Regions from separate parts of the Hydrogenophaga sp. BPS33 genome, predicted to be linked through region 1. Evidence: predicted binding sites of a transcription regulator. Region 1 holds the regulator's gene; the other holds the start of a gene.
The links. Region 1 encodes HrcA, which represses chaperone genes, less so after heat shock. Its sites were predicted from a motif close to TTAGCACTCNNNNNNNNNGAGTGCTAA; they were not measured.

Region 1 (7,631 bases):
CCAGCGCGTTGGCCGCGGTCTGCGCGGCATCGAGCAAGGCTTGTGCGTGCGCCAGGCGGCCGTGCTGCGCATTGAGCTCTGCCCACTCCCCGGCCTGGGGCGCCAGTTTGTCGAGCTCGGCGATCTGCCAGGACAGACGCTCGCTTTCCTGCTGCAGCGTGTTCTGCTTTTCGGTGGCGGCATCGAGCGCCTTGCGCCGCTGCCGCCATTGCGCCCAGGCCTTGGCGGCGGGCTCGGTGTCGATGCCGGCGTAGGCGTCGAGCAGGTCGCGCACCGCGTCGGCGCGCGTGAGGCTCTGCCAGGCGTGTTGCCCGTGGATGTCGACCAGGCCATCGGCCAGGGTCTTGAGCTGGGCGATGGTGGCCGCGCTGCCGTTGATCCAGGCGCGGCTGCGCCCGTCGGTGTCGACCGTGCGGCGCAGCAGCAGGCTGTCGTCGGCCGAGAAGCCCTGTTCTTCCAGCCACGGCATGAGCGAGGCGGGTACGTCGAATTCGGCTGCGATGTCGCAGCGGGCCGTGCCTTCGCGCACCACGCCGCTGTCGGCGCGCGCGCCCAGCGCGAGTTGCAGGGCGTCGATCAGGATGGATTTGCCGGCGCCCGTCTCACCGGTCAACACACCGAAACCGGGGTCGAGTTCGAGGTCCAGCGACTCGACGATGACGAAGTCGCGCAGAACGATGCGTCGGAGGCTCATGGCAATGGGCGGTGCGGCAGGTGATGAAGGAGGCGGCCGTATTGTGCCCGGCCTTTCACCCGCCCTCGTTCCAGTGGAGCTTCTTGCGCAAGGTGTCGAAGTAACTCCAGCCCACGGGATGCAACAGGCGCAGCGCGTGCTCGGAGCGGCGCACCACGATGCGGTCGCCGTGCAGCAGGCTGGTGAGCGACTGCATGTCGAAATTGGCGCTCGCGTCGCGGCCGGAAACAATTTCCAGAGCGATCTCGCTGTGGGAAGGAATCACGACGGGACGGTTGGACAGCGTGTGCGGCGCGATCGGCACCATCACGAAACCGTCGATGCCGGGGTGCAGCAACGGGCCGCCAGCCGAGAGTGCATAGGCGGTGGAGCCGGTGGGCGACGCGATGATCAGGCCATCGGCGCGCTGGTTGGCCACGAAATGGCCGTCGACCTCCACCCGCAGCTCGATCATGCTGGCCACGCCGCCGCGGTTGACCACCACGTCGTTGAGCGCGGTGGCCTCGAAGACGCAGTGCCCGTCGCGCCAGACCGTGCCCGCCATCAGCGTGCGGGCGTCTTCGGTGAATTCACCGCGCAGCATGGGGCGCAGCGTTTCGCGGTAACAGTCGAAGGGAATGTCGGTGATGAAGCCCAGGCGCCCCTGGTTGATGCCCACCAGCGGCACGCCATAGCGCGCCAACTGACGGCCGATGCCCAGCATCGTGCCGTCGCCGCCGACCACCAGCGCCAGATCGCAGGTCTTGCCGATCGCGGGCACCGCCAGCGCGGGGTATTGGCTCAGGCCGGTGTTGGCGGCGGTTTCCTGTTCCAGCGACACGTCGCAACCTTCGTCGTGCAGGAAGTGCGCGATCTCGTCGACCGCGTTGCGGGAACCGGGTGCGTGGTACTTGCCCACGATGACGACATGCGCAAAACGCAGTGGCCGGATCGAACGGGAGGGTGCGGACCTGGCGTCCGTGGTCAGGGTCATGCGGCGCATTACAGCACAGCTTCTTTGTGGCGGAATGGCGCAAAACCCGCGTCGGCTGCGCTGCGCGCAGGCCCATCCCTCCTTAGAATGAAGCCATGTTGGATGACCGCGCCAAGTTGCTGCTGAAAGCGCTCGTCGAGCGATACATCGCCGACGGGCAGCCCGTGGGTTCGCGCACGCTGGCCAAGGCCGGTGGCATGGACCTGTCGCCGGCCACGATCCGCAACGTCATGAGCGACCTGGAGGAGCTCGGACTGATTGCCAGTCCGCACACCTCGGCCGGCCGCATTCCGACCGCGCGCGGCTATCGCCTGTTCGTCGACACCATGCTGACGGTGCGGCGTGAGAACCTCACCGGTGTGAACGAGATGGGCGGGCCGGTCATCGATGCGGGCCAGCCGCACCGGGTGATCAGCAACGCGGCGCAGATGTTGTCGAACCTCTCGCAGTTCGTGGGCGTGGTCACGGCGCCGCGGCGCGCCTCGGTGTTTCGCCATATCGAGTTCCTGAGCCTGTCCGAGCGGCGCGTGCTGGTCATCATCGTTTCGCCCGACGGCACGGTGCAGAACCGCATCATCCACACCCAGGTCAATTTCACCCAGCCGCAGTTGCTGGAGGCGGCCAACTTCCTCAATGCGCACTACCCCGGGCTCACCATGGAAGCGGTGCGCGAGCGTCTGAAAACCGAAGTGGACCGGTTGCGCGGCGAGATCGCCGATCTCATGAAGGCCGCGGTGGACATTGGCGCCGAGGGGGGCGAAGAGCAGGACGCGGTGGTGGTCTCGGGCGAGCGCAACCTGCTGTCGGTGAGCGAGTTCTCCAGCGACATGGGCAACCTGCGCCGCCTGTTCGACCTGTTCGAGCAGAAGACCCAGCTGATCCGCCTGCTCGACGTGTCGGCGCAGGCCGATGGGGTGCGCATCTACATCGGCGGCGAGAGCCAGGTCGTGCCGTACGAAGAACTCTCGGTGGTCACCGCGCCCTACGAGGTGGACGGCCAAGTGGTGGGCACGCTGGGGGTGATCGGCCCGCAGCGCATGTCGTACGAGCGCATGATCCAGATCGTCGACGTCACCTCCAAGCTGGTGGGGAATGCGTTGAGCCACCACAAGTAGGGGTGTCTGGTAGGCCGTGTTGGACTTGAACCAACGACCAAAGGATTATGAGTCCTCTGCTCTAACCAACTGAGCTAACGGCCCGAAGCGCGGAATTGTAGACGGCTTGCTTCTGCCTCCAGCACGGCCTCAAGTGCGCCGGTCGACTGCGCTGTGCACCAGCATGCCGACGACCATCGCGGCGACGAACACCAGTGTATTGGTTTCGCCCGCCGCCCCAGCCACCAGTGCCGGCCCCGGGCAGAAGCCCGCCAGGCCCCAGCCCACACGAAAGACCAGGCCGCCCACCACCAGCCTCCGGTCGATCTGCTGCGCCTTGGGCAGGTAAAGCATGCCCCCCGGCAGGTAGGTGGTGCGTTGAGTCTCCAGGGGAGGCTGGAGCATACGGCGGATGCCTGCGGGCGTTGGCCCTACTTGCGCTCGGCAATGCGCCTTGGCCCCCGATGTCCGAGTTGGAAGGCTTGCAACTGGGACTTGGCGATATGGCCGTCGAACAAGGGCGTGAGGTCGGTGACCGCTTGCAGGGCACTGTTCTCGTCGCGCTGCAGGCACAGCGCCTGGGCCAGATCGGCACGCAGGAACCACAGTGCTTCAATGCTCGGCGCGAAGCGGATGCGGTGTTCCAGTTGGGGGTTCAGCTCTGCGCCACGCACGCCCAGCACGCGCAACATCGACTTCTGGATCAGCAGCATCGCCTGCGGATCGGGCGCGCTGGCCGGCGTCTCCGCATTCGGCGAAATGATCGACGTCAAGGTGCTGAAAAAGGTTCTGACTCTTTGCATGCTTTGGGATGCCTTGCGGATCGTGCCGAATGTGCTGGGAGAGTCTTTTGAGATGCAGATTTATACCCTATGCGATAGCACTTGCGCTCGCGGAAAGCCGTGCGGCGTCAACAGGGCTTCGCTCCTGAAAATGCTGCAGTGCAAGGTATTTGGGCCTGAATTGGCGGTGCAGGCGTTCGTGCCGCCTGGTTTCACGCCGTTTTCGCCAGGGCCTTGGCCATGGTCTTGCCGAGTTCCACGCCCCATTGGTCGTAGGCGTTGATGCGCCAGATGGCCGCTTGCGTGAACACCTTGTGTTCGTACAGCGCGATCAACGCGCCCAGGCGCGCGGGGTCCAGCCGATCCAGCCACAGGATGTGGCTGGGAATGTTGCCCTCGAAACTGCGGTGTGGTGCCAGGGTCCGGGCTTCGGCGGCGCTCAGGCCTTCCTTTTGCAACATCGCCTGCGTGTCGGCCTGCGAACGGCCTCGGGCCATGGCTTCGGCCTGGGCGCGCAAGTTGAGGTTCACCACCTCGTGGTGCGTGGCGGCCATGGGCAAGGGGGTGTCTTCGTTCTCCACCCCGATGAAATCCACCGGCACCGTGTGCATGCCTTGGTGGATGAGCTGGAAATAGGCGTGTTGCCCGTCGATGCCCAGGCCGCCCCAGACGATCGGTCCGGTCGCCACGGCGGCGGGGGTGCCGTCGGTGTGGGTGCGCTTGCCGTTGGACTCCATGTCCATCTGTTGCACGAACGGCGTGAAGCGCGCCAGGCGCGAGGCATACGGCACGATGAGGTGCGTCGGCAATCTGAGGAAGTTGCGGTTCCAGATGCCGTGCAGCGCCATCTGCACGGGCAGGTTCTGCGCCAGCGGTGTGTGGCAGAAGTGCTCGTCCATCGCGCGCGCGCCCGCCAGGAACAGGCGGAAATGCTCGGCACCGATGGCGATGGCCAGCGGCAGGCCCAGCGCCGACCAGACCGAGTAGCGCCCGCCCACCCAGTCCCAGAAGAGGAACGTGCGCTCGCTGGGGTAGCCGAGCCGGGCCGCCTGCTGGGGAGAGGCGGTGATGGCCACCAGGTGCTGCGCCAGCGCATCGGCCGGGCAGCCGTTGTCGGTCAGCCAGCGTTGCGCGCTGGCGGCGTTGGTGAGCGTTTCCTGCGTGGTGAAAGTCTTGCTGGAGACGATCAGCAAGGTGCGTTTGGCGTCCAGCGTGCGCAGCACACTCCACAGCGCCCAGGCATCGGGGTTGGAGACGTAGTGCACGCGAACGCCGGGGTGGGCCAGATGGGCCAGGGCGTCGGCCGCCATGCGCGGGCCGAGGTCGGAGCCGCCGATGCCGATGTTCACCACGTCGGTGATGGCGTCGCCCGCATGGCCGCGCACCGTGCCCGCGCGCAAGGCTTCGGCGAAGTCGCAGATGCGGGCGAGTTCGCGTTGCACCTCGGCCTGTACCGCTGGACCCCAGGGGCCCGTGTGCATGGGGTCGGCGCGCAGTGCCACATGCAGCACGGGCCGGTCTTCGGTGAGGTTGATGTGTTCGCCCTTGAACATGGCGTCGCGCTGCGGGGCGACAGCGGCCTGTTCGGCCAGGTCCAGCAAGGCCTGCTGGATGGCGGGCGAGACGCGCTGGCGGCTGGCGTCGAGCTCGATGCCGGCGGCCGTGAGGGTCATGTGACTGGAACGGCCAGCGTCGGCGGCCAGCATGTCGCGCAGGTGGGTTTGGGGTGCTGCGGCCAGCGCCTGCAGTTGGGCCCAGGCGGGCAAGGAAGTCGGTGGGGTCATGTCTTGGGGTGTTCGGTCCGGGTTGGCCAGAGGTTAGACGCCAGCGGCCAGCGTGCTGGCCTCGCGCGCGAGGCGGGCCACGCGCTTCCAGTCACCATCTTGCAGCGCATCGGCCGGGGTGAGCCAGGAGCCGCCGGCCATGGCCACGTTGGGTTCGGCGAGCAGGTCGCGCAGGTTGAGCATGCTCACGCCGCCGGTGGGGCAGAAGCGCACGTCGGGCAAGGGCGCGCCCAAGGCTTTCAGCATGCTGATGCCGCCAGCCTGTGCGGAGGGGAAGAGCTTCATCAGGGTGAAGCCATGGTCGCGGGCGCGCATCACTTCGCTGGCCGTCATCACGCCCGGGATGAAGGGCAGCCGCGCCGCGCGCACGGCATCCACCAGGGCGTCGGTGCAGCCCGGCGAGAGCGCGAAGGTCGCGCCCGCATCGACCACCTGCGCTACCTCGGCGGCGCGGGTGACGGTGCCCGCGCCCAGGTGCATCTGCGGCACGGCGCGCGCGACCGCTTCGATGGCGCGCAGCGCCACGCCCGAGCGCAAGGTGATTTCCATCGCGTCGATGCCGCCTTCGAGCAGCGCATGCGCCAGGGGAATGGCCTGGGCCTCGTCGCTCAGGACGATGACCGGCAGGACACGGGTCTTGAAGCGGGGAGGGGTGAAGCAGGAGGTGGTGGTCATGAAAGGTCCATCGTCAAAGCGTTCCCAGCAACGGCGATGCGCCCAGCTCCGCCGCGCTGGCCTGTTGGCGGAACAGGCCGAACAACTCGCGCCCGCAGCCGTGCGCGTTGGCGCTGAGGTCGGGGTGGCGCAGTTTGCGCCGCGCCAGCGTGCGCGCATCCACTTCCAGTTCGAGCACGCCGCGTTCGCAATCGAGCGTGATCCAGTCACCGTCGCGCACGCGCGCGATCGGGCCGTCGGACAAGGCTTCGGGTGTGAGATGGATGGCGGCCGGCACCTTGCCCGAAGCGCCGGACATGCGCCCGTCGGTGACCAGGGCCACCTTGAAGCCCTTGTCCTGCAGCACGGCCAGCGGAGGGGTGAGCTTGTGCAACTCGGGCATGCCGTTGGCGCGCGGTCCCTGGTAGCGCACCACGGCCACCAGGTCGCGCTCGAGCTTGCCTTCGTTGAACAGCGTGAGCAGGTCCTGCTGGTCCTGTACCACCACGGCCTGGGCCCGCACCACGCGGTGCTCCGGTTGCACGGCCGAGACCTTGACCACGCTGCGCCCCAGGTTGCCTTGCAGCAGGCGCAGGCCGCCGTCGGCGCTGAAGGGTGCGCTCACTGGGCGCAGCACCGCGAGATCGCCGCTCTGTTCGGGGGCCGGACGCCAGGCGAGCTGGCCGTTGTCGAGCCAGGCCTCGCGCGTGTAGGCCTCCAAGCCGTGGCCCATGACGGTGTTCACATCGGGGTGCAGCAGGCCGGCGCCCAGCAGCTCCTTCATGAGAAAGCCCATGCCGCCAGCGGCGTGGAAGTGGTTCACGTCGGCGCTGCCGTTGGGGTAGACGCGCGCCAGCAGCGGCACCGCGTGCGAAAGTTCGGCAAGGTCGTCCCAGTCGATCAGCACGCCGGCCGCGCGCGACATGGCCACCAGGTGCAGGGTGTGGTTGGTCGAGCCGCCGGTGGCTAGCAGGCCGACGATGGCGTTGACCAGGCTCTTCTCGGTCACGATGTCGGCCAGGCACAGCGCGGGCTCGCCGGTGCGCCCGGTGTTGGCCACCGCGCGCTTGACCGCGCCGCGCGTGAAGGCCTCGCGCAAGGGCGTGCCGGGGTTCACGAAGGAAGCGCCGGGCAGGTGCAGGCCCATGATCTCCATCAGCATCTGGTTGCTGTTGGCCGTGCCGTAGAAGGTGCAGGTGCCGGGGCTGTGGTAGGCCTGGGCTTCGGATTCGAGCAGCGCCTCGCGCCCGACCAGGCCTTGCGCGTACTGCTGGCGCACCTTGGCCTTGGCGTCGTTCGACAGGCCCGAGGTCATGGGGCCGGCGGGCACGAACACCGCGCTCAAGTGGCCGAATTGCAGCGCGCCCATGAAGAGGCCGGGCACGATCTTGTCGCAAATGCCGAGGTACAGCGCCGCGTCGAACACGTTGTGCGAGAGCGCCACGGCGGTGGCCAGCGCGATCACGTCGCGCGAGAACAGCGAGAGCTCCATGCCGGCCGCACCTTGGGTGATGCCGTCGCACATGGCGGGAACACCGCCGGCCACCTGCACGGTGGCGCCCAGCGCGTGCGCGTGTTCGCGGATCTTCTGCGGGTAGGTCTCGTAGGGCTGGTGCGCCGAGAGCATGTCGTTGTAGGCGGTGACCAGCC
Region 2 (7,631 bases), 1.2 Mb from region 1:
CGCTTCGCGCTCAACGAAGATGCGATGGCCACCGAGAAGTTGGCCGAGGGCATTCGCGCCTTTGTGGCCGACACCATCAAACTCGAAGCGCTGATGAAATAGGCGCACAACGCCCAAAAACAAAAACCCCGCGAGCGATCGCGGGGTTTTTGTTTTTGGGCTTTCGTAGGAGCGAAGAAATGCTTCTACGACGCAGCATGAGGGTGCAGGGCAAGGCGCAGCCGCGCAGACAGTGGCATCGCCACGGCAAGCGGCTGCAACGCCGCCCTGCGCCCTCAGGCAAGGAGAGCTTACATGCCCATGCCGCCCATGCCGCCCATATCTCCCATGCCGCCGCCCATGCCGCCAGCAGGCGCTTCATCCTTCGGGGACTCGGCCACCATGGCTTCCGTGGTCAGCATCAGGCTGGACACCGAAGCGGCGTTTTGCAGCGCGGTGCGGGTCACCTTCGTCGGATCCAGGATACCCATTTCGATCATGTCGCCGTAGGTGTCGTTGGCGGCGTTGAAGCCGTAGTTGCCCTTGCCAGCCAGGATCGCGTTGACCACCACCGACGGTTCGCCACCGGCGTTGGCCACGATCTCGCGCAGAGGCGCTTCGATGGCCTTGAGCACCAGCTTGATACCGGCGTCCTGGTCGGCGTTGTCACCCTTGATGGTGCCAGCGGCCTGACGGGCGCGCAGCAGGGCCACGCCACCACCGGCCACGATGCCTTCTTCCACCGCAGCGCGCGTGGCGTGCAGGGCGTCTTCCACGCGGGCCTTCTTTTCCTTCATTTCGACTTCGGTGGCAGCGCCGACCTTGATCACGGCCACGCCGCCGGCCAGCTTGGCCACGCGCTCTTGCAGCTTCTCGCGGTCGTAGTCGCTGGTGGCTTCTTCGATCTGCACGCGCACTTGCTTCACGCGGGCTTCGATGTCAGCAGCGGCGCCAGCGCCGTCGATGATGGTGGTATTTTCCTTGCCGATTTCCACGCGCTTGGCTTGGCCCAGGTCGGCCAGGGTCACCTTTTCGAGCGTCAGGCCCACTTCTTCAGCGATGACCTTGCCGCCGGTCAGGATGGCGATGTCTTCCAGCATGGCCTTGCGGCGGTCGCCGAAGCCAGGTGCCTTCACAGCCACGACCTTCAGGATGCCGCGGATGGTGTTGACCACCAGCGTCGCCAGGGCTTCGCCTTCGACGTCTTCGGCAATGATCAGCAGCGGGCGGCCGGCCTTGGCGACTTGCTCCAGCGTGGGCAGCAGGTCACGGATGTTGGAAACCTTCTTGTCGTACAGCAGCACGAAGGGGTTGTCCAGCAGCGCCGATTGCTTCTCGGGGTTGTTGATGAAGTAGGGTGACAGGTAGCCGCGGTCGAACTGCATGCCCTCGACCACGTCGAGTTCGTTTTGCAGCGACTTGCCGTCTTCCACGGTGATCACGCCTTCCTTGCCGACCTTGTCCATCGCGTTGGCGATGATTTCGCCGATGGAGGCGTCGCTGTTGGCGGAGATGGAACCGACTTGAGCAATTTCCTTGCTGGTGGTGGTGGCCTTGGAGGCCTTCTTCAGCTCGGCGATCAGGGCTTCCACAGCCTTGTCGATACCGCGCTTCAGATCCATCGGGTTCATGCCGGCGGCCACGTACTTCATGCCTTCGCGCACGATGGCTTGTGCCAGCACGGTCGCGGTGGTGGTGCCGTCACCGGCGTTGTCGGAGGTCTTGGAAGCAACTTCCTTGACCATCTGCGCGCCCATGTTCTGCAGCTTGTCCTTGAGTTCGATTTCCTTGGCCACGGACACACCGTCCTTGGTCACGGTGGGGGCGCCGAACGAGCGCTCGAGCACCACGTTGCGACCCTTGGGGCCCAGGGTGACCTTGACCGCGTTGGCCAGGATGTTCACGCCTTCGACCATGCGTGCGCGGGCTTCGCCGCCGAAAACTACGTCTTTTGCTGCCATGTTTGTTGCTCCGGAAAAAAAAGATTAATCAGTTGGGGACAGAGCGGTCATGCGCTTTGCGCGTTGACCGGTCTGTCCCGCAAATCACTTGGACTCAACCACCGCGAACAGGTCGTCTTCCTTCATGACCAGCAGCTCATCGCCAGCGACCTTGACGGTCTGGCCGCTGTACTTGCCGAACAGCACGCGGTCACCGACCTTGACGTTCATGGCGGACAGTTCGCCCTTGTCGTTTTTCTTGCCGGGGCCAACCGCCAGGACTTCGCCCTGGTCGGGTTTTTCGGCAGCGGCGTCGGGGATGACGATGCCGGAGGCGGTCTTGGTTTCGCTGTCAATGCGCTTGACGATCACGCGATCGGCGAGAGGACGAAGGTTCATTGCATCTCCTGGATATGAAACGGATGGGGTTGTTCAGCACGGTGGGTGTCCCTGAGCAGGGCGCATACCGCTGATCGACTTGGAATCGTGTGTTAGCACTCGACCCCAGCGAGTGCTAATCATAAGGGTGGCTTAGGCCGTTTTCAAGCCAAAGGTCCTTTTATTTCTCCGGCTTCCGAGGTGACGGCCGATTTCATGCGCTTGCGCCTGCGCGATGCTGCGCGCGAGAAGGCCAGCCCACGGCGACGCGCGCAGGCCTGAACCGCGTCGATGTCGCCTTTTAGAATACCGCCCCAGGGTACTTGGCTGTACCCCGTGTCGGCGACCGCGAGGTCCGCGTCCTAAGCCCGGCGAGCGGGCACTTCCTTCACCCCAACCCTGTCACTGGATATGGTTCGACTGCTTCGTTGGAAAACCGGTTGGGTCGGCCTGTTGTTGTGCGGGTGGTTGGCCTGCGCAACTGGCCAAGTCTTCGCGGCCTCTGCGAGCGAGACCGACGTCACCCTGCAAGCCCAGGTGTGGGTGGATGTGAGCGGCAAGGCGCGGATCGATGAGGTTGTGGCCCGCGCCGCCGATTCGTTCACACCGCTGGAGCGTTACCGCAGTTTCGATCTGGGCCCAGGTGCGCTCTGGATGCGTCTGGAGTTGCCCGCGTTGGACCGCGCCCAGCGCTGGTTTCTGATGCTCAGTGCCGCGGCGTTCACCGACGTCGCCACCCTGTACACCCTTGGGGCCGATGGCGCCTGGACGGCGCAGCGCGCGGGTGATCACCTGCCCGTGGCGCAGTGGAGCCACCCCGATCAGACCCCTTTGTTCTCCCTCGATGCACAGGCTTTGGGGCCGGTCTGGCTGCGGCTGGAGAATGCGCCTGCGCCCTTGAGTCCGCGTCTGGTGTTGCTGACCGAGCAGCGCCTGCAGGAGGTCCGCTCCTGGACCTTCCTCATGGTCGGCGGTTACCTGGGATTCGGTCTGCTGGTGTTGTTCCTGGGCTGGGTGCACGTGCGGCTCTACGGCGATCGGGCCTTTGTCGCCTACTGTTGCTACGTGGCCTGCATGCTCGGCTTCCAGGCCGCGTTCACCGGCGTGGGCGGGTTGTTCTTCTGGCGCGACTGGGCCTGGTGGAACGATGCCGCGCCAGCGGTGTTCATGCTTTGGTTGACCGCCTCGGGCATCTGGTTCGTGCGCGAAGCCTGTGCGATCGCGCGCTACGACCGGGTGGTGGACCGCTTCGCACTGGGCTGGGCGGTGTTCGGCCTGCTGTACCCGATCGTGTATCTGTGTTGGCTGGGCACGCCGGCTTACATCGTGCTCAGCCTCTACGGCCTGTTCTCGGTGCTGCTCAGTTTCGCGCTGTGCGTGTGGGCCTGGCGCCGTGGTGAAACCTATGCGGGCTGGCTGGCCCTGGGCTTTCTGCCTGTGCACCTGGCCTACCCATTCCCGGCGTTGCGCAGCGCTGGGGTGTTGCCCGATGGCTGGGCCACGCAATATGCGCTGGTGATCGGCTCGGCGATCGAGATCCCGCTGCTGCTCTACATCCTGCACCGGCGTGCCAAGGACTTTAACGAGAACCGCACCCGACTGCGTGCCATAGAAAGCACGGACCCCTTGACCGGCCTGGCGCTGACGCCGGTGCTCATCCTGCGCCTGCGCCACGCCCTGAGGCGCTCGCGTCGCTATGGACACCGATGTGGCCTGGTCCTGGTGGAGTTGGCCAACCACCGAGAGATCGTCGAGCGGGAAGGGCGCGAAACGGGCGACCGCGCGCTGGTGGTGGCGGCGTCGCGCCTGTCGAAGGTGCTGCGCGACGTGGACACGGTCTGCCGCATCGCCGACACCCGTTTCGCCGTGCTCGTCGAGGGGCCGGAAGACATCCGCATGGTGGCCCAGCACATCGTGGCCAAGGGCCTGGAGCGCTCGCCTTCGCTGCCCGGCGATATCGACTTGCGATTCCGCCTCGTGTCATCGGTGCTGCCCATGGCGAGCGAAGAGGCGGTTGGCGATGCACAACTGCTGCAGCACTTGCACCGCGCGCTGGACCAGCTGGTGGCGGACCCTCGCAAGGTGGTCCAGCATCTGTCGCCAGGTGTTCCGCTCGAGGATCCTGACTCCACGGTACCCACACTGACTTGAGTGTTGTCGCAAACCGGTAGCCTGTTGCGCTCACCCTTTGTGCTTTGCCCTTGTTATTTAGAGAGGATTTGACATGAGTGGATTCCAGATCGGCGTGGTCGTCGGCAGCCTGCGGCGCGACTCTTTCAACCGCAAGCTGGCGCATGCGATCACCCAGCTCGGCCCCAAGGACTTCACGTTCAAGCTGCTGGAGATCGGCGATCTGCCGCTGTACAACCAGGACGACGATGCGAACCAGGCGGCTTCCGTGCAGCGGCTCAAGTCGGAAATCGCGGCGTCGCAAGGCCTGCTGTTCGTGACGCCGGAGTACAACCGATCGATGCCCGGCGTGCTGAAGAACGCCATCGACCACGCCTCGCGCCCTTACGGCAAGAACGCCTGGGCCGGCAAGCCGGCAGGGGTGATCGGCGTGTCCGTCGGTGCCATCGGGACCGCGCTGGCGCAGCAGCATTTGCGCAATGTGCTGGCCTATCTGGACGTGCCCACCCTGGGCCAACCCGAGGCTTTCATTCAGGCCAAGGACGGGCTGTTCGACAAGGACGGCGGCATTGGCGCGGACAGCCGCGAGTTTCTACAGAAATGGGTCGGCGCGTACGCCGACTGGGTGCGCAAGCACGCGGGTTGAACTCGCTAGAAATGAGCCAGGTAGCCGCCGTCGACCGCCAATACATGGCCGGTCACGTAGCTGGCCGCGGGCGAAGCGAGGAACACCGCCGCACCGCCGATTTCATCGGCATGGCCCCAACGGCCCAGCGAGCTGCGCTGCTGTAGCCAGGTGTTGGTGCCCGGGTCTTCCACCATGGTGGCATTGGCCTCCGTGGCGAAGAAGCCGGGCGCAATGGCGTTGACGTTGATGCCGTGTGGACCGAGTTCGGCGGCGAGCGCGCGCGTCAGGGCCGCCAGTGCGCCCTTGCTCGTGGTGTAGGCCGCGTCGCCGGCGCGCGCGATCGGCCCGGCAATGGATGTGATGTTGATGATGCGGCCGAAGCCTTGTGCGCGCATGGGGCGCGCGGCTTCACGGCACAGGTGCCAGGCCGAGACCAGGTTCGCTTCCAGCACTTTACGCAAGGCTTGGGCGGGCAAGGTGTCGAACGGTTCGCGTCGGCGTTGGCCCACGTTGTTGATCAGGATGTCGAGCCGACCTTGCGTGGCAAGGATCTGATCGACGGCCGCAGTGGCGGCATGTTCGTCGGCAACGTCGAACGGCAACGCGTGTGCCGCGCCACCGGCCGTTGCGCCAGCGGTATCGGCCTGCCTCACCGCGTCGACCAAGCCCTCGACACTGCGCCCGTTGAGCCAGACCGAGGCGCCGTGCGCGGTCAGCGCGCAGGCCATGGACAGGCCCAGGCCGCGGCTGGCGCCGGTGACCAGGGCCACACGGCCCTGCAGGGAGAACAACGAGGTCGCAACAGAGGTGGAGGGGTGCACCGGTCGATTATCAACCGGTGTACCCGTGTGGCACTTCAGTTGGGCAAGGTGGCCATCGACGACTCGGGGAAGGCCATTTCCGGCTCCAGCCCGTCGAAAGGCAGTGTGAAGAAGAAGGTGCAACCTTCTCCCGGAGCGGTCTCGGACCAGATGCGCCCGCCATGGCGCTCGATGATGCGCTGCGACAGGGCCAGGCCCGTGCCGGTGCCCTCGTAGTCCATCGAGTGGTGCTGGCGCTGGAACATCACGAACAGATTGTGCGCCTTTTGGAGGTCGAAGCCCACGCCGTTGTCGGCGATGTAGAAGGTGCGGCCGCCCACCGGGTTGACCTTCCAGCCCACTTCGATGCGGGCGGGATCGCGCTGGCGGGTGTACTTCACCGCGTTGTCCAGCAGATTGCCCAGGGCCTGCGCGAGCAGCATGGCGTCGCCGCGCACCACCGGCAGATCGTTCTCGATCACCCATTCGATGCGGCGGTCCGGATTTTCCTGTTTCAGGTGCGCCATTACACCTTGCAGCAACTGCGCCATCGGCACGGGCTGCGGCGCGATGGTGACGCGGCCCAGCCGCGCGTATTCCAGCAGGCCTTCGATCATCAGGCTCATGCGCTTGGAGGCCTTGGCGATCGAGTTCTGGTACTGCAGGGCCAGGGTGTCGCCGGAGGCCTGCGTCTGCTCCTGCAGCAGGCTCACGAAGCTGGCGATGTGGCGCAGCGGCGCGCGCAGATCGTGCGAGACCATGTGCGAAAACACGTCGAGGTCCTTGTTGGCCGCCACCAGTTGCTGTGTGCGTTCGGCCACGCGCTTTTCCAGTTCGCGGTTGAGGTCGTTCATCACGTCCTCCAGGCTCTTGGCCGCGGTCATGTCGCGTGTGATGCTGGAGAGGCCTTGCAGCTCGCCCGCTTCGTTGCGCAGCGCCGTGAGCACCGTGTGGGCCCAGAAGCGCGAGCCGTCTTCGCGCAGGCGCCAGCCGCGCGTTTCCCATTGGCCATGCGCCTTGGCCAGGCGCAGCACCTGACCGGGATCGACCTCGTCCTCGTCTGCGTTGTCTTCGGCCAGCAGTACCTCGTAGGAGCGCCCCACGATTTGCGACCGGGTGTGGCCGTGCAGGCGCTGAGCGCTCTCGGTCCACTCGGTAATGCCGCCGTTCTCGTCCACGAAGTAGATGCAATAGTCCTGAATGGCATCGACCATCAGGCGGTAGCGCTGCTCGCTGGCAAACAGCTCGGCCGAGCGCTCGCGCACACGTTCTTCCAGGTCGTGGTTGGCGTGCAGCACGAACTCTTCCGTGCGGCGGCGCTCGGAGATGTCGTGCAACTCCATCAGGATGCCTTCGACGCTGCCGTTCTGAAAGTCGGGGACGTAGTGGATTTCGTAGTAGTTGCGCTGGCCGTTGGCGCTGGTGCGTTCGGCTTCGAAGGTCTGCGTATGGCCCGAGAGGGCCTGTGCCACACGGGGCAGGATGTCGGGCAGCACTTCCGGACGCACGACCTGGCTCAGCGGCGAGCCCACCATGTCGGCCGGCGTCATGCCATAGCGTTCGGCATGTGCCTGGTTGGCAAAACGGCAGATCAGGTTCTTGTCGTAGTACGCCAGGCGGGCCGGAATGCGGTTGGTGATGCTCAGCAGCAGGTTGTCGGAAGCGATCGATGGCGCACTCGCCGTTGACGCGGCCTTGGTGACGGTGGCGTTGCCATGCAGGAACTGGCCCGCGGGGTCGAACGTCGGCGTCGAGGCCAGATGCACGCGCAGGGTC

Region 2: a site for HrcA is predicted at 2,411-2,437, ahead of F9K07_RS25585 (co-chaperone GroES). Genes of this name have one in related genera too.

Annotation. Positions count from the first base shown of each region.
Region 1 is NZ_CP044549.1:4,359,276-4,366,906, reverse strand. Features, by position in the region: gene recN (DNA repair protein RecN) at 1-694, opposite strand, end outside; gene F9K07_RS20300 (NAD kinase) at 750-1,667, opposite strand; gene hrcA (heat-inducible transcriptional repressor HrcA) at 1,763-2,782, shown strand; tRNA gene F9K07_RS20290 (tRNA-Ile) at 2,790-2,866, opposite strand; gene F9K07_RS20285 (DUF6691 family protein) at 2,912-3,166, opposite strand; gene F9K07_RS20280 (hypothetical protein) at 3,193-3,564, opposite strand; gene pgi (glucose-6-phosphate isomerase) at 3,756-5,327, opposite strand; gene eda (bifunctional 4-hydroxy-2-oxoglutarate aldolase/2-dehydro-3-deoxy-phosphogluconate aldolase) at 5,361-6,002, opposite strand; gene edd (phosphogluconate dehydratase) at 6,016-7,631, opposite strand, start outside.
Region 2 is NZ_CP044549.1:5,523,795-5,531,425, reverse strand. Features, by position in the region: gene tal (transaldolase) at 1-102, shown strand, start outside; gene groL (chaperonin GroEL) at 291-1,940, opposite strand; gene F9K07_RS25585 (co-chaperone GroES) at 2,025-2,318, opposite strand; gene F9K07_RS25580 (sensor domain-containing diguanylate cyclase) at 2,709-4,448, shown strand; gene F9K07_RS25575 (NADPH-dependent FMN reductase) at 4,522-5,073, shown strand; gene F9K07_RS25570 (SDR family oxidoreductase) at 5,079-5,876, opposite strand; gene F9K07_RS25565 (PAS domain-containing sensor histidine kinase) at 5,912-7,631, opposite strand, start outside.